Regions from separate parts of the Paenibacillus sp. FJAT-27812 genome, predicted to be linked through region 2. Evidence: riboswitches for the same ligand, from Rfam matches in the RefSeq annotation. Region 2 holds a riboswitch; each other region holds the start of a gene.
What was found. Region 2 has a riboswitch for ZMP and ZTP ahead of ADU23_RS03340 (bifunctional 5,10-methylenetetrahydrofolate dehydrogenase/5,10-methenyltetrahydrofolate cyclohydrolase). Riboswitches for the same ligand answer to the same signal wherever they lie in the genome.
Positions count from the first base shown of each region.

Region 1: linked by a shared signal. The riboswitch ahead of ADU23_RS29285 (DJ-1/PfpI family protein) and the one ahead of ADU23_RS03340 (bifunctional 5,10-methylenetetrahydrofolate dehydrogenase/5,10-methenyltetrahydrofolate cyclohydrolase) in region 2 are both predicted to bind ZMP and ZTP.
Region 3: linked by a shared signal. The riboswitch ahead of rpiB (ribose 5-phosphate isomerase B) and the one ahead of ADU23_RS03340 (bifunctional 5,10-methylenetetrahydrofolate dehydrogenase/5,10-methenyltetrahydrofolate cyclohydrolase) in region 2 are both predicted to bind ZMP and ZTP.

Region 1 covers NZ_LIGH01000001.1:6,781,766-6,787,576, forward strand. Annotated here, with positions in the region: gene ADU23_RS29265 (stalk domain-containing protein) at 1-484, opposite strand, end outside; gene ADU23_RS29270 (hypothetical protein) at 634-852, shown strand; gene ADU23_RS29275 (MFS transporter) at 977-2,173, opposite strand; gene ADU23_RS29280 (GNAT family N-acetyltransferase) at 2,301-2,774, opposite strand; gene ADU23_RS29285 (DJ-1/PfpI family protein) at 2,796-3,374, opposite strand; ZMP/ZTP riboswitch at 3,432-3,511, opposite strand; gene ADU23_RS29290 (aminoglycoside phosphotransferase family protein) at 3,591-4,484, opposite strand; gene ADU23_RS29295 (DUF2087 domain-containing protein) at 4,583-5,188, opposite strand; gene ADU23_RS29300 (DUF1273 domain-containing protein) at 5,319-5,811, opposite strand, start outside.
Region 2 covers NZ_LIGH01000001.1:772,630-778,440, reverse strand. Annotated here, with positions in the region: gene ADU23_RS03345 (sugar-binding transcriptional regulator) at 96-1,052, shown strand; gene ADU23_RS03340 (bifunctional 5,10-methylenetetrahydrofolate dehydrogenase/5,10-methenyltetrahydrofolate cyclohydrolase) at 1,295-2,137, opposite strand; ZMP/ZTP riboswitch at 2,200-2,279, opposite strand; gene ADU23_RS03335 (ABC transporter ATP-binding protein) at 2,469-4,196, shown strand; gene ADU23_RS03330 (ABC transporter ATP-binding protein) at 4,200-5,811, shown strand, end outside.
Region 3 covers NZ_LIGH01000001.1:2,487,611-2,493,421, reverse strand. Annotated here, with positions in the region: gene glyA (serine hydroxymethyltransferase) at 1-1,199, opposite strand, end outside; gene ADU23_RS10745 (TIGR01440 family protein) at 1,279-1,884, opposite strand; gene rpiB (ribose 5-phosphate isomerase B) at 1,901-2,359, opposite strand; ZMP/ZTP riboswitch at 2,458-2,538, opposite strand; gene ADU23_RS10735 (low molecular weight protein arginine phosphatase) at 2,610-3,188, opposite strand; gene ADU23_RS10730 (manganese efflux pump MntP) at 3,230-3,790, opposite strand; gene ADU23_RS10725 (L-threonylcarbamoyladenylate synthase) at 3,927-4,988, opposite strand; gene spoIIR (stage II sporulation protein R) at 5,113-5,811, opposite strand, start outside.

The sequences.
Region 1 (5,811 bases), 6.0 Mb from region 2:
CGATCCGGCCTGGCTTGCGCTTCTCCTCCACGCTTGCTCCTGCGGCACAGGCGTCCGAAGGCAGCTGGTACTCGCATAATCCTCCTAGCGACCAAACGGTTCCGTCCGCTTTAAGCACATACTGGCCAGAGATGTCGACTGCGTTACTAAGCCCCTCCACGGGGGCCGGTTGATCGAAGGAATTAAAATAAACAAACCCGCCGCCCGGTGCAGCTACGCTTTCTGTTTTTCTTCCCCACGTCCACACGCTTCCGTCCTTTTTTACTGCCGCATTGCGCTCAGAAATCTTCTTAACGTCACTCAGCACCCGCACGGCCTCGAACGTATCCTCATTCCAAGCCCATAACACGCCTTTATTGTCCAGCGCATAATTTCCATCTATCGATACAATGCCATCCAGCAGCGGCGCCTTCGCCGCATTAGCAGAAGCAGACATCGGAGTTACCGCAGCCGCCACAATAATCGATACAATGACTAGCTTCATCCAATTCCCCCTCATCTCGTTCACCTTCCTTCCATTTGTTATCCAGATAAAAGTTAGACGCCAATTTTGGGAAAAAGTTACAACCATTTCGATTGATCCGCCAAAAGTTTGGGTACATACATAGAAACGACGAAATGAGGTGGATTCGCATGAATGAATTCGAGAAGGATGCAGACGGTGCAGCGAAGAATGGCAAACGAGATCACCCCGAGCAATATCCGACAGACAAGGAGAGCTTGTTCGATAAGTTCAAAAGCGAGCAGACCGTTGATCCCATACCGGTAGAGGATCTGAAGCTTCAGGTGCAGGATGAGAAACATAAGGAAGAGACGAAGCACAAATCATCCAGTGCAAATAAGTATGAGTGACAACTTAAGCGGCCAAAAATAAAAATGAGCCTTAGAATCGCTTCTAAGGCTCATTTTGCGTGTCGGGAATCGTATTCGAATCCGTCTTTTCCCGTTAAATTGGCTGAATCGTTACTGCAAACCTCTACACCGACGCGGTTACGTCTCCGGCTTGCCTTTTCGGACGAAATCCGAAGCCGAGCATGGCGAAAACGAGAAACGCTGCGCCCAAGAACAGAAAGTTAATGGAAGGAGATACATAACGTATGCCGTAACCGCCGAGCGTCGGCCCCATAATGCTTCCGATGCTAAAATGGATCGAGGCGATGACATTTGCTGCCGGCAATATGGCCCGGGGCAAAATATCAGCCGCATAAGCAAGTCCGAGTGAGTAGAACGATCCCACCACGCCTCCAGCAATTGCGAACAGCAAGAATAGCAGCAAAACATTGTTCCCGGCGGCAGGAATCGCGAAGAAAGCAAGCGACCCGACTATTCCGCAGGCAATCAGCACCGGTTTACGTCCGATTCGGTCGCTCAAGATACCAAGCGGCAGCTGCAAAACCAGCCCCCCTACCCCGAATGCCAGCAACAGCAGCGAGATCCAGTGCTGGCTTAATTCAATGCGCAAGCCGTACAGCGGGAAGCTGCTGTTCATGGAAGCCTCCATCAAGCCGTACAAGAAGCCCGGTATAAGCACGAACCACGCCATCCGGTACGTTCTAACGAACCGATTCTCAGCCGCAGCATCTCTTGGGGCTCGCTCTGGCATCTCGCTTTTCATACGCAGCACTAGCAGCAGCACCGTGACAAAAAACAGGCTAGAAACAATAAACGGTACCGCCCTGCCAAGCGGAAGAAGATTGATGCCGAGCGGCCCTAGACTAAAGCCAAGTCCGTATGCCATTCCATACAACGAGATGTATCTCCCGCGCCGATCGGCAGGGCTTGAGCTTACAATCCAAAGCTGGGTAGCATAATGGAGCGAGCTATCGCCCACGCCGACGAGGAGCCGCAAGGCGAACCATAGGGCAAGCGACTCGGTAAATGGGAAGAGCAGGCTCGCAAGCGTAACTAGCGAAATACCTGCTACGATCACTTTTTTGTAACCAAAACGCAAGACCGGCTTCTCTACGAAAAACATGGTACAGAAAATTCCGATATACATAGCCGCTGAGTTAATGCCGTTCATATCCGCCGAAACGCCGGAGTCCTCCAGCATTATGGACAGCAGCGGAAGCAGCAGCCCTTGGCTCATGCCCGCAACTACGACGACCAGCAGCAAAGTAATTAAACGAAAACGAAATGAAAGTGAAGTTGTAGCGATAGCACTTGATGACAAACCTGTTGCACTCTCCTTGAACAATTATTGTCCTTATTTTTCCCCTTACACATTGTATACTTGGCAGCAATGCCTGACAACCTCCTTTCATTGCCAGCATGCCTCCTTCGTTAGATGAAAATCAGTTTTATAAGCCTTTGACGAAAGTGACCCGGTGGTAATCCTTTTGAAAATAATCGTTCTCCCAGTTCATCATTTCAAAGCCAATGCCGCGATAGAAGGACAACGTATCTTCATTGCCCGCATGGCCTAACGTGTAGAGAATCACTTGCGTCCTTCCCAACTTTCTTATCTGTTTGCAAATATTATCGATCAAGGCTTTCCCGATCCCTTGCCGCTGGTTTTTGGGCGACACCGCTACCCCCTCGATTTCATATAGCGCCAATTCTTCGTTCAACAAATATCCGGCATGGCCCGCTACCTCGCCTGACTCCGCTAAATAGACATAGTAACGGCATTGCTTGTCATTTTGGATAGCCAAAAAAGCTTGCCAGCGCTCAGGATACTTCTCCATAATAAAAGGAGGAAATTGCAGCGGGTGCCCCGCCATTATGTACTCAACTTGCGATTGATCGCTTTTTTCCAACAAACGAATCTGCATCTAAACCATCCTCCCGCACCTCTATTTTCGCAAACCAGCAGTATAGTAAGGATAATCCATCTTCAATTGAATTTGCCGCGCCACCGCTTCATTCGTAAGGGATTCTACGACAAATAAACCTAAATCAATGGAAGCCGATACCCCTCCGCCTGTAAAAACATTCCCGTCTCTCGCATAACGCTCCTTAATCACCTCTTCGCAATAAGGGGCAAGCAGGTCGTAGGCAGATGGATTGGTTGTCGCTTTTTTGCCGTGCAAATAACCAGCAGCACCCAAAATCAATGCCCCAGTGCACACGGATACCTTGTACGGCACATCTCGCGCAGTTTGAATCCATGACATAAAATCGGGATCATATCTGAGCTGCCTTGTCGATAACCCGCCCGGTATAAATACTAAATCATAGGCTGACAGGTCAGGCAGAACCCGGTCGATCTTCATCGTAAGCCCCCGATCATCCGTTATCTCCTTTTTGTTCGAACAAAAGTCCCATGACATCGTTTCCTTTGCTTTCAAAATTCCCATCCACGTTACCGCTTCATAAAAACCGGTAAAATCCAGCGTCGTCATGCTGTCAAACAGAATGAATGCCATCTTCATGCGTAAACACCTGACCTTTCATCATAAAAATAAAAAAAGTACTTGATCAAAGATCAAATACTTTGCCCAGGCGTACGGCGATATAAATAAGTGCTTCCTCGTGGTTATCCACGTTTACGCCAGTCGCACATACCAGATATTTACTTTATTGTATGAGGAAAAAGAACATATAGCAATGCTTTTTTACTATATACAGGTTCGATTCAATAGGAAGCGTTAAACCCTCTCGTTAATCCTGCTGATAAAAGCTTCCGCAAGCTCCAGCTGCCTGATCGCGAATGGCAAATCCCCGTCACCGACAAGCGCTAAATCGAGATTGGATAAGGTAGCAAGCAACGTCCTCGCCGTCAGCGCAAGCGCAAAAGCTGAAGGATCCTTTATCATCTCGGCTTGGCTCATCAAGTAAACATAGGTTGGCTCCTCGGAGCCGCCAAACAAAGCAAGGTTGCATATATACGATGCCAAATCCCAGTAAGCAGGCATGTAGGATACATCCTCAAAATCGATCCAAAGCCAGCCTTCCGGGCTTGGAAGCACATTGCCGGCATGGGCATCTCCATGGGCAGGCATCAAAGCTTCTCGTTTAATCGATCGAATTTGAATGTCTATCTCCAGAAAAACCCGCAATAAAGACTGGATACGGTCATCCGGGTGTTCGCTTAGCCTTGCAGCCGCCTGACAAGCCCGTTCCCAGACGCCGAGCACGGGCATGGGGCCAGCGAAGTCGCGCATCGCTAAAGAAAGCTTGTTAACGAGCGCAACGGCCTCGCTTGGTGAAAGGGGCTCGAGCTGCACAGGCGGCGCGTAACGCCAAAATGTCGCCCACACGCCCGCGGCGCGGTGAGGCCCCGCGTCTGGCATGGGCTTCACCACGGGCACGCCATAATTATGCAAATGAAAGGCTACCCGCACCTCCCGCTCTAAAATGTCATGTGCATGCCCTGCATTTTGTTCGGATAGAACAACAGCTGCCCGGACAATAACCTCATGAGGAGTCAAATGAATAATCAAATTTCCGCCTTTGCTTAAAATAACAGGATCAATATCCGTTAATCCAAGCTTCTCGGCAGTCAACAGCAACTGTGAAACAAGTTCACTTCTATCAGACAATAAAACAGCTCCCTTAATGTATGGTATACGTTTATCTTAGCCGGGAAGCTGCGGGCTTTACAGGCCCAAAATAGGTATAATCATTTTTTCCGCCGCCTCTAAGTTAACGTCTCCCATTTCGCCCACATTTCCTGCGGATTCAGTTCATAAATGTCGTTTTCTCTAAACATGTATTGATGCATAATAAATTCCCGTCGAATCGTAGCAAAATCATCATGGAAGCCTTTAATAAAAACATTTATCTCCTTCTCCGTATACTTCTGTCCCCTTGTCAGCTGCGACACGATATGCTGCAGCGCGATAAGCTTCTTCTTATGCTGAGCCGGAATATGCTTTAGCTTTCCTTCTGCCGTAAAAAAATTTCGGATAACCGAGTCCTGCAATCGCTTGCTGCTCTCCTCCATGCTCTCCAATCCCCTCTCTGTTCCCGCGTTTCGGTAAATGAGCTGCTCCGCGGCACTCGCGTTGCTCTTAATAAAATAATGGTTCAACGAAAAATAAATCGTATTTTTTTCTCTTCGCTCATTAATTAAGCTCGCTTCGCGAAGCTTAGTCGCATGATGCGTGACCGTAGCAGGCGTTACGCCTAGCTTCTCAGCCAGCTCCTGGCCATTCAGCTCGCCCTCAGCGAGCATTATCAATAGTTTGATTCTCGTCGCATCTGCCAGCGCCTTATGGTACGCGACAACTTTATCCAGCTGCATCGTTTTAAATCCTCTCTTTATAGTATATTTAACATTCGTCTAATTAGATAACTATCTAATCAGATGATAATGCAGTTCCCGTGATTTGTCAAATCACTGGGAACGCATGTATCTCCTACCGTTTCAACCATTAATGTTCGGAATACAAATTGTCATCATCCGCGATGCTTTGAATATCTTCCGAGCTGATGCTGATATATTCATAGCCTTCCGCCTGCTGCTTCTTGAGCGCCTTTTCCTTAATAAACTTTGGGCTGCCCTCGCCCGCATCCTCGTCGTAAACGAGCAGAATGCCGTCCGTCTTGCGGAAGAGCAGCTCGTCCCGCGCATTAAACTGCCATATCCCGTTATACGGCTGATTGCTGACGGAAGCGTAATAATCGACCCCTTTCAGCACCTGCTGGTAAAATTCCTTTTTATCGTCCTTCCACTTTTCTTCCGGATTTGCATACGCCGCAATAATCGAGAGTCTCAGATGCGGATAAATTTCCTTAAGCGCGATGACGACCTCGCATGCCCAGAGGTCAACGCCGTATTGTCCGGGTGTGATGACCCATTCAAGCCCATCCTCGATGAGCGGAAACAGCTTGCCTGTCAATGCTTTTTTAATATAAACGATGCCT
Region 2 (5,811 bases):
AAGTGGGGTGTATTCCTTTTAAGCGAATGGGCTTATCCGCAACAGCCGGCGCAGCCGTTTACGCTATAGTCATACATGGAAAGAGTTGAGCTAGGATGGCAGATGATCGATTGGACGATAAACTGAGCAAAATGATAGATGCTGCAAGACTTTATTATGAATTAAATTATAATCAAGAAGAAATCGCGCAGAAGCTTGGCGTGTCGCGCCCTACCATTTCAAGATTTCTGCAGCAGGCGAAGGACGAGGGTTATGTTCAGATTAAAATAGTCTCGCCTAACGACAATAATGATGTGCTTGCTGACCGTTTGGAAAAAAAGTTCGGGCTTAAGAAGGCCGTCATTGTTTCGGTACCCCAATATGATGACAATATCGTCAAACGATATATAGGCGAAGCAGCCGCAAATTATTTATATGATACCGTGAAGGATGGCGATATCATCGCCACAACATGGGGGACCACCATTTATCAAATGGCCACACAGCTTAAGGATAAGCCTGTTCGAGATGTGAAGGTCGTGCAGCTAAACGGCGGGGTCAGTCATTCAGAGACGAATACATACGCTTATGAAATCATTCATTTATTCGGCAAAGCATTCCATACGATACCTTACTTCATTCCGCTGCCTGCGCTTGTTGATCACGAAATTGTGAAGCAAACGATAGAGTCGGATCGGCATATCCGCAATATTTTGGAGCTTGGGAAGCTGTCTAATATTGCAGTTGTAACTGTAGGGGCGCCAACCGACGATTCCGTATTGATTAAAGCGAATTATTTTACTCAAACCGATCTGAAAATTATTCATGAGCGGGGAGCAGGGGATATCTGTTCACGCTACATCGATACGGCAGGCGCCATATGCTCGGAAGTGCTGAACCGGCGTACGATCGGAATCAGTCTGGATGAGCTGCGGCGAAAGGAGCAGTCGATACTGGTAGCAGGCGGAGCCAAGAAAGTGAATGGCATATATGGCGCGCTGCGCGGCGGTTACTCCAACGTGCTGATAACAGATCAATTTACGGCAAGGTATTTGCTTGAGCGTGATTTGTAGAGTAAGGATAGATTCTAGCTTGCTAGAAATGTGATGTCGAGCGCGCCTGCATGGCGTGTATTATAGAAGGAACACTTCATTCCGACTATCCTAGACACGCCTCTAACTATCAATCGCTACGCTGCAGAAAGTGCAGCGCAGCGGAACGTACTCCCCCAATAGCTGCACAATCACTACCCCCTCTCACACAAAAAAAAGAGCTCTATTGCACGCACACGCTGCAACAGAGCTCTTCTATTTCCTTATCGTACCGACTTTTCCGCCGCATCAACCGTATGCTTCAGCAGCATAGCGATTGTAACGGGGCCAACGCCTGCGGGTACTGGGGTGATGGCACTGGCCTTAGCTAGGCAGGCTTCGTAGTCGACATCCCCGACGTTACCTTTGTTGTAGCCGGCGTCAAGCACGACTGCGCCTTCACGAATCCATTCCCCTTGAATAAACGCAGGTTTGCCGACCGCGGCGACGACGATATCGGCGAGCCGCAGCATGTCAGCTAGATTCTCTGTTTTGGAATGGCAGGTGGTAACGGTCGCATTGCGGTTGAGCAGCATCATGGATACCGGCTTGCCGAGAATCGGGCTGCGTCCAACGACGACAGCGTGTTTGCCCCCGATCGGTAGTTGGTAATAATCGAGTATCGCCATAATGGCGGCAGGCGTGCAGGAAGGATAGTCGGCGTAACCAAAAGCGTTTTGAGCGAAGCCAAGCGCGGTTACGCCGTCGACATCCTTCTCGATGCTTATCGCTTCAAAAGCTGCACGCTCATCGATCTGATGGGGCGCCGGGTGCTGCAATAAAATGCCGTGTACAAGCGGGTCCTGATTTAACTGCGAAATAACGTCAAGCAAGTCCTCTGTCGAGATGGACTTATCCAAGTGAACGCGACGTGACTCGATGCCGAGCCGCTTGCAGGCATTGCCTTTCATCCGAACATAGGTTTCAGAGGCAGGATCATCCCCGACCAATATAGCAGCTAAACAAGGAACGATGCCCTTTGCGCCAAGCGCCTCCACTCTTGCTTTCAACTGCTCCTTAATTGCATCAGCGACACGTGCCCCGTCCAAAATAAGTTTATCCGTCATCGTTTACCCAGCTCCTTCGAATGGTTGTCGAAAAACATAAAAAGGCAAGGGGAATGTCCCCTTACCTTTGCCCAGGCGTACGGCTAATGCTGCTATGCGCTTCCTCATGGTTCCCCATGCTCCGCCAGTCACGCACAGCTTTTTGTTGTTACGTCTATTGTAACAGCAATATATCGAAAAAACGAGCCGGATGCGATACGCAATTTATTTCCAGTTATTGGAGTGCGAAGGGAAGTTGATGGATGCTATAATTACTTCATCAGGAGGGCGCTTGAAGAGCAGCCCTCTTTATTTGCAGTTTTGCAAAATGCCGGTAGATGGAGGTGTCCCCGTGTTTAAGCTAGCTAGTTTTCTGAAAAAATATTGGCTGTCCGCAGTGCTCGCACCGCTGTTCATGCTGCTGGAGGTGTGCATGGATCTGCTGCAGCCGCGCTTTATGGCCAGCATCGTGAATGACGGCATTATGGCTGGAGATATGGGAGCAATCGCGGCTACCGCGCCCAAAATGCTGATTGCTGCCCTTATAGGCTTGCTCGCAGGCGTAGGCTGCACGGTGTTTGCGACGATTGCCTCGCAGAGCTTTGGTGCCGATTTAAGGCAGGAGCTGTTCCAAAAAATCCAGTCGCTATCGCTGAAGTCGCTCGACCGATTCGGCTCTGGCTCCATTGTAACAAGGCTGACGGGCGACGTTACGCAAATTCAGGGGCTTGTGCTGTTGATCCTCCGCGTGTTCGCGCGCGATACGTTTATTATTATCGGGAGCCTGACGATGGCTTTCATGATCAGCCCGCGGTTATCGGTCATCCTTCTGGCGATGATCCCTTTGCTCGCCTTATTTCTAATCATTACGACTCGGATCACGGTTCCTTTATTCTCAATCATGCAGCAGCGGCTCGATCAGGTGAATACTGTCATGCAAGAGAATTTGTCCGGCATTCGCGTAGTGAAAGCTTTCGTTCGGTCGGATTACGAGGAAGAAAGATTTAATGAAGCGAATTCGAATTTGTTGAAGGCCAGCCTAAAAGCAGCCAAAATCGTTGCGCTCAATACGCCGCTTATGTCGATCATTCTTAATTTCAGCATCGTAGCTGCCTTATGGTACGGGGGAATGCTCTCCGAGCAGGGCGCTTTGTCGGTCGGCAGCCTGGCGGCGTTTTTAACTTATATTACACAGCTGTTGTTCTCTACCTTGGGGCTTGGCAATCAATTGATGGCGATATCCCGTGCAAAAGCTTCGGCGGACCGCATTAACGAGGTTTTGGAGCTTCCGCGAGAGAATCAAGATACTAAGCAGCAATTCGATCAACAGCCTAAGCAAATACATGAAGGCCGAATCTCCTTCGAGCATGTGAGCTTCAGCTATGACGGCGATAGCGAGAATGCGGTTCTCCGCGACATCCATTTTGCCGTAGAGCCTGGCGAGACGATCGGCATCGTTGGCGTGAACGGAGCGGGCAAATCGACGCTGGTCAGCCTCATTCCGCGCTTTTATGAGCCTACCGAGGGAGTGCTGCGCATCGATTCGCATCCGATCAGCGAGATTGCTCCGCAGGAGCTGCACAGCCAGATTGGCATGGTGCTCCAGCAGGCGCATTTATTCAGCGGCACCATTGCGGAAAATATTAGCTACGGCAAGCCGGGTGCCAGCCAGCAAGAGATCGAGGCGGCCGCTAAGGCTGCGGAGGCGCATGCGTTCATCATGAAGCTGGAGCATGGTTATGATACCGTACTCGGACAGCGAGGCGTCAATCTATCAGGCGGGCAAAAACAGCGTTTATCCATTGCCCGCACGCTATTGCTAAAGCCAAAAATCGTCATTCTCGACGATTGCACAAGTGCCGTTGACCTTAACACCGACCAGCTCATCCGAAAATCGCTGCAAACGCTGATGAAGAGCAGCACCTGCCTTATTATCGGACAGCGGATTGCTTCCGTTCAGCAGGCAGATCGCATTATCGTACTTGAGGATGGGCAAATAACGGCGATAGGCTCGCATCAGGAGCTGCTGCAGCAAAGCAAGCTTTACAACCGGATTGCCTTATCCCAGCAAGGAGCATAAAGGATGAATCATACGCTATCGACATTAAAAAAACTCGGCACTTATTTAGTTCAGCAGCGAGCAAGACTCATCACGGTCATCATCCTTACGGTGGCCGCCGCGGGTCTTACGCTTGCAGGCCCTTATCTGCTTGGCACAGCGCTGGACGATTATATTATTGCGAAGAAATACGACGGACTGCTTCAAATCTGTCTGCTTATGCTTGGGGTATATGCGGCTGGCAGCTTAGTTGGCTGGCTGCAAGCCTTCTTCCTAGCGGATGTATCGCAGCGGACGGTTTGGAGCTTGCGCAACAACCTGTTCATTCATTTGCAAAAGCTGCCGATCCCTTTTTTCGCCGGCAAAAATCACGGCGAGCTGATGAGCCGCACGACGAACGACATCGACAATGTGACGAATACGCTGAACCAAAGCTTGATCCAGATCATATCGAGCGTCATTATGCTCATAGGCTCCTTCTCGATGATGCTCTTCTTAAACGTTTGGCTTACGCTCGTCGCGCTTGTGGTCATTCCGCTTATCGTTTTTGTATCGAAAAGAATCGCGAGAGTTACGAAGCGCCAGTTCCAAGGCCAGCAGCAGGAGCTGGGCGGTCTGAACAGCTTTATTGAAGAGACGGTATCCGGCCAGAAGGTCGTTGCCTTATTCCATCAAGAGGAGCGGATGGCGGAGCGCTTCAGCGAGGCGAACGCGAAGCTGAAGAAAGTCGGAATCAAGGCTCAAATTTATTCCGGCACGATGGGCCCTTTTATGAACATGTTCGGTCATATCAGCTATCTGATCATTGCAGGCGTCGGCGGCTGGCTGGCCGTGCATGACCTTGCTACCGTGGGCGTTATTATAAGCTTTCTCGGATATTCGAGGCAGTTTAGTGGACCGCTTAATGAAGTCGCAAATCAATACAACATGATCCAGTCCGGCATAGCAGGTGCTGAGCGGGTATTCGAAATGATGGACATTCCTTCGGAATACGACGGTGCGGAACGAGCATCGGAGGTGGAGACTCTAGCAGGCAAAGTGGAATTCCGGAATGTCGGATTTGCGTATAAGGACGGCACTGCGGCTCTGCGAAATATTAGCTTTACAGCTAAACCCGGCGAGACGATCGCGCTTGTTGGGCCGACAGGTGCGGGGAAGACGACGATCATTAATTTGATCGGACGATTCTTTGAGATTAACGACGGTCAAATATTGATCGATGACGAAGACATTCGCGCGATGGACAAAAACAGCCTTCGAAGCCAGCTCGGCATCGTGCTGCAGGATGCCCATTTGTTCTCGGGCACCATTCGCGAGAATATACGCTATGGCAAGCTGGAGGCAACGGACGAAGAGGTGGAAGCAGCAGCTGTCCAAGCGAATGCGCACAGCTTCATTGCCAAGCTGCCTCAGGGCTATGATACGGAGCTGACGGCGGAAGGCGGCAATGTCAGCCATGGACAACGCCAGCTCCTTACGATCGCACGCGCCATACTGGGAGATCCTTCTCTGCTCATCCTGGATGAAGCGACGAGCAGCGTCGATACGCTTGCCGAGCTGCAAATCCAAGAGGCGATGAAGAAGCTGCTCAGCGGAAGAACGAGCTTCGTCATTGCCCATCGTCTAAGCACGATTC
Region 3 (5,811 bases), 1.7 Mb from region 2:
ACCAATCCGCGAGCTTTGGCAAGCACTTCTTCATCTTGCGGGCTGTTAAGGACAAGTGCAATTACCTCAGCAATCACTTTCATTGCTTTCTCATCCATGCCGCGAGCCGTAGCTGCCGGTGTGCCGATACGGATACCGGATGTGACGAATGGGCTAGTTGGATCAAATGGAATTGCGTTTTTGTTTACCGTAATGCCTACTTCATCAAGCACATGCTCAGCTGCTTTGCCCGTGATGTTCAGGCTGCGCGTGTCGAGCAGCATCAAGTGGTTATCCGTACCGCCGGATACGATGTTGAAGCCTTTTGCGACTAGCTCTTCGGAAAGAACTTTTGCATTTTTTACGACTTGTGTCGCGTATTGTTTAAATTCCGGTTGAAGCGCTTCGCCGAAAGCAACTGCTTTAGCAGCAATAATATGCATTAACGGGCCGCCTTGCGAGCCTGGGAATACCGCTTTATCGATTGCCGCTGCCCATGGCTTACGGCAAAGGATCATACCGCCGCGAGGACCACGAAGCGTTTTGTGAGTTGTTGTCGTTACGAAATGTGCATGCGGCACTGGGCTCGGGTGCAAGCCTGCTGCTACCAAACCAGCGATATGCGCCATATCTACCATGAACAATGCGCCTACGTCGTTAGCAATTTGGCCAAGCTTTTCGAAATCGATGGTGCGCGGGTAAGCACTTGCGCCAGCTACGAGCATGCGCGGACGGTGTTTGAAAGCTAGCTTGCGCACTTCTTCGTAATCGATTGTGAAGGAATCCTCTTGCACGCCGTATGCAACGAAATTGTAAAGCAAGCCGGATGCGTTAACCGGGCTGCCGTGCGTCAAGTGACCGCCATGCGCCAGGTTCATACCAAGAACCGTGTCGCCAGGCTGCAAAGCCGCTAGGTAAACAGCCATGTTCGCTTGTGCGCCGGAGTGTGGCTGTACGTTCGCATGCTCAGCGCCAAACAGTTCTTTTGCACGGTTGCGAGCGATGTCCTCAACGATGTCAACATGCTCACAGCCGCCGTAGAAACGCTTGCTCGGGTAACCTTCTGCATATTTGTTAGTCAGGACGCTTCCCATTGCTTCGAGCACCGCTTCGCTAACGATGTTCTCGGATGCGATAAGCTCGATATTGTCGCGTTGACGGCCAAGCTCTAGGCCTAGCGCTTTTAGAACCTCAGGATCTTGCTTGCGTAAATTTTCCATTTCAGTATTCCTCCTCAAGTTAGATAGCCTGTATTTTAAAATGGTTAAAAATCAACTCATTATGGCTCAAAAATGTAACCTAATCGCATGTTCCAGCAGCTTGATCAGCCGTTATATTCGTCTCCAGCTCATATACCGCACGGGAACCGCCTATAAGCTTCGGCCTTGTAACGGCCATCGTCACATGCGCCTCGCCAATGCGGCGAATCGTCGGACGAACCGGTACGGCCACTCTCTTCAAATGCATGCCGATGAACGTATCTCCGATATCGACGCCCGCGTGCGCTTGCACAGCTTCTACTAAACAAGGTGACTCGAGCTGACGATAGGCGTATGCCGCCATCGACCCGCCTGCTTTTGGCACAGGTACCGCACCTACAATGTCTAATCCATAACGCTCAGCGGCAGCTTGCTCGATAACGAGCGCGCGATTCAGATGCTCGCAGCATTGATACGCCGGAATGAAACCAATATCCCTGCGGACAGCTTCCACGCCTGCATAGATCTGCTCAGCCGTCTCCGTTGTCCCTGCTGTACCGATGCGATGCCCAAGCACTTCACTTGTACTTACACCAATGACAAGCAACTGACTCATACCGATTCCGCCAGCGGACACCAGCTCTCGAACAATCGTCTCTACTTGCTCTGCAATGACTCCTGGCTGTAATTGGATGTTTTCACTCATTGCGATGGCCCCCTAATTAGGACTGGCTAATATATTGCTCTTCAATTTGCTTGACTTTATTAACCCGGCCAACATGGCGCTCGCCGTTTGAGAACGGCGTTTCAAGCCAGATCCGAACAATCTCCAGCGCAATCCCAGGGCCGATAACTCGCTCCCCAAGCGCCAATACATTCGTATCGTTATGCTCGCGAGTGGCTTTCGCCGAGAACATATCATTTACTAGCGCGCAGCGGATGCCCCGCACTTTGTTGGCAGCAATCGACATGCCGATTCCTGTCCCGCAAATCAAGATACCGCGCTCTGCTTTGCCGCTCGTAACAAGGTCGCATACAGGCAATGCATAGTCCGGATAATCAACCGATTGGTCGCAGCTGCAGCCAACATCTTCAATTTCATGACCGAGCGATTGAAGAAAAGGAACGACCTCATCCTTCAAACGATAACCTGCATGATCGGCACCAATAGCAATTTTCAACGCAAAAGACCTCCTTCGAAATGATACATCACAGTGCTAGTATACCTATTTTTGCAAAAAAAGACGAAAAAAGAGCAAGACATGCTGAATAGCATGCTGCTCTTTGCCCAGGCGACCGGCCGTATATTCCGATGCTCCACCGTGGTTACCCACTTCCGTCGCCAGTTACATCGGAAACCGTATATTGTCCTTTTATAATAGCCGAACCTTCGTGAAAAATCAATCTATATCGCATTGGGCAATTGCGGAATTACCTCTTCGAAAGCTTGTCCAGCAGCTTCACGAGCGCGTCCTCAATTTCATTCGCGCTGGTGCTGTAAACCGACAACGAGCCGCCGAATGGATCAACGATGTCGAAGCTTGGTATACGGCGCTCCAGCTCAAGCAGCCGGCTTCTCTCAGCGGAGGTCAACTGCTGCCCCAGCGCCTGCTTCATATGAAGTTCTGAATATAGACGCTCCAGCTCTTCGATATCAGCCAGTACGCGCGCGTCCTGATTGGCGTATTCTTTGAGCGTATAGGTTTTGTCGATCGCCTCCGGATGCCATTGCAAAAGCCCGCGCTTATGGTTTGCCGTCATCGTCAAAATTATATCCGCCCAGCCGACCGCTTCGCTCGTCAGCGCAAGCGACGTGCTTTTGTGATCGATGTCGCGTTGTCTAAGCGTCTCTACCGCATGTGCCGAAACCGGAAGCCCATCAATCGTAGATATGCCCGCAGAACGTACAGCAACCGTAATGTTTCTCAGAGCAGCCATCCGGCGAAGCATAGCCTCCGCCATCGGCGAGCGGCATGTATTGCCGGTACAAACAAATAAAATACGCTTCACACTGCCAACTCCTTTTCTACCCGAATCTAAGTGTCTGTCCATCAAAAAATAAACAAGATGCCAAAGACGAGCAAAATGGCCCCGCCTATGGCTTCGCCATATTCACCAAGATTGTTGCTTACTTTGCGCCCAAGCATTAAGCCCAGCACCGACATCAGCCCGCCAAAAAAACCAATCAGCAGAATGGTCGTCCACAAATTAGCTGCAAACATGCCAAGCGTGATGCCAACGGAGAAGGAATCAATGCTGACGCTTAGCGAAAGCACCAGCAAGCCCCATAGGGACCGATGGTCAAAGGACTGCACCGCGTCTCCGCGCAGCGAGCTATAAACCATATGACCGCCTAGCAGAACTAGCAAAATACCGGCTGCAGTCGTTGCCACATCTCCAAGCAAGCCGCCTACATACTGCCCGGTATATATGCCCGCAAGCGGCATTATAACATGAAACAGAGCAATCACAATGCCGAGCTTTAAAATATCCAGCAGCCGAATACCTTTCAGCCCAATGCCAAGTCCAAGTGAAAACGCGTCTAAACCGAGCGCCAACGCTATAATGAGCAGCGTCAACAGCTGTCCGGCATGCAAATGTGCTTCGACCACAGTCAATCTCCCCCATGTCCGCCTGTATTCTTTACCAAACATATGCGGGCATGAGGACAAACATACTATTTGCTGTGCCAAGCTAAATTTTCAATGACTGGAAATAACGTGAAACCCAAGCTTTTCTTGTAGCTGCCTATACGAAAATAATTCGGTTACCCGCCGCCTTAGCCAGCCGGTTCATCAAGGCTGCGCCAATGCCATGAATGCTGCAGCACTCCGCCCATATGCGCTGCGCGCCTGCGCCGTCAAACTCACGCAAGGCTGCGTATAGCAGATGCGCTGCTGCATCAAGCTCTAACTCGCTTCCCAATGAAAGCACAGTATCCGACTCATAGCGGCCAAGACGTTCTTCAAAGGCGAGCACGCCCGTAATCTCGCCGCGCGCTCGCGCAGCTGTCACTTGCGCCTGAATGTACGCGACGACAGCTTCAGAATCGCCTTGTACAAGCTCCAGCTCCCCTTGCGGCGCATAATGCGTATATTTCATGCCGGGGGAACGAGGCGCCGTCTCTGGCTCCTCTGTTATGCCGCTGTCGATTTCAGCAGCCGGCGCCGCCTGCTGCAGCGCTTCAAGCGTTATGCCTCCTGGACGCAATATCCGAATGTCCTTGTCGCCGACCAGCTCTATCACCGTCGATTCCAAGCCAACGCCCGTCGGCCCGTCGTCAACTACACCATCGATACGTCCATCTAGATCCTCCAGCACATGCTCGGCAAGCGTCGGGCTTGGCCTGCCGGATCGATTGGCGCTTGGCGCGGCAACCGGGCAGCCCGCCTGCACAAGCAGAGCAAGCGCCGTAGGGTGGTCCGGCATCCGGATGCCCACGGTTGATAAGCCAGCCGTCACTAGCGGGGAAAGCACGCCCGGACGGACAGGCAGCACAATCGTAAGCGGCCCCGGCCAAAAATGGTCCATAAGATCCGCAGCCAGCTGCGGATATGGCAGCACCAGCTCATTCAATTGCTCGCGCTGAGCGATATGAACGATAAGGGGATTGTCCGAAGGACGCCCCTTTGCGGTAAATATTCGCTCTACGGCTGCTGTGTTTCGCGCATCCGCGCCAAGTCCATACACCGTCTCCGTCGGAAAAGCAATTACGCCGCCGTCTTTCAGCTGACATGCGGCCTGTGCGAGCTCTTCGCGCAGCCGATTGTCATCAGCCTTTTTTACACGCCATATATTAGTTGTCGTCATCTTTATCCTTCAATCCTTGCCGCTAAAATTAAATTGTCCATTCATCCATTATTATAGCATAAGCGCTCCAAAACGAGCAGAAACGGCAGCTCCTCCCCGCAAAATCAGAAGGAACTGCCGCTTCTTATGCAAACAATGATTTGATCCAATCGATAAGCGATTTGATCATCTCCCAGAGAAAAAACTTCGCTTCCGGCGCTTCTCCTGCAGCAGGCGCATCTGCCGCCGCTGCTTGCAGCGCGGCCGCCTTCTCTGGAGCAGCATCCGCCTTCTCCGCTGCTGCCTTTGCCGTCTCCTCGGCTGGCGCAGCCGAAGCCTCGCCAGTTGCAGCATCAATGAAGCAAAGCGGCGGGAACAGCACGCACCACCAATTTTGACCTTTGCCTTCGCCAAGCGTAATGCGAAGCGCTTCATAGTCACCGGCTGGATAAACCTGATTGCCGTACATTTTTGTAGGGAAAGGAACCATGCCAAGCTCGGCGGCGGAACCATATTCAAAGCCGCGGCTCTTTAATACCTTTGCTGTAATCCGTTCAATTTCAGGCATATTGGCGATAATCGTCTGACGTGCTTCCTCAATCGTCTGAGGGCCCGTAACCCAGCCGTTCATCGCTTTAACGATCTCATCCCGGACAACGCGCTTCACGACTTGGTCCGCGGGATTATCGGAGTTGGCTAATATACGTAAACGAATCGCTTCCTGCGGAATTTCGCCGCCAGCAACCGCTGCATCCATCTTCTGGGCTTCCCAGCTCATAATTAAAATAATAATGGCAAAAACAATAAAACCATATGATCTGCGATAAGCGGATTTTTGGGCGCG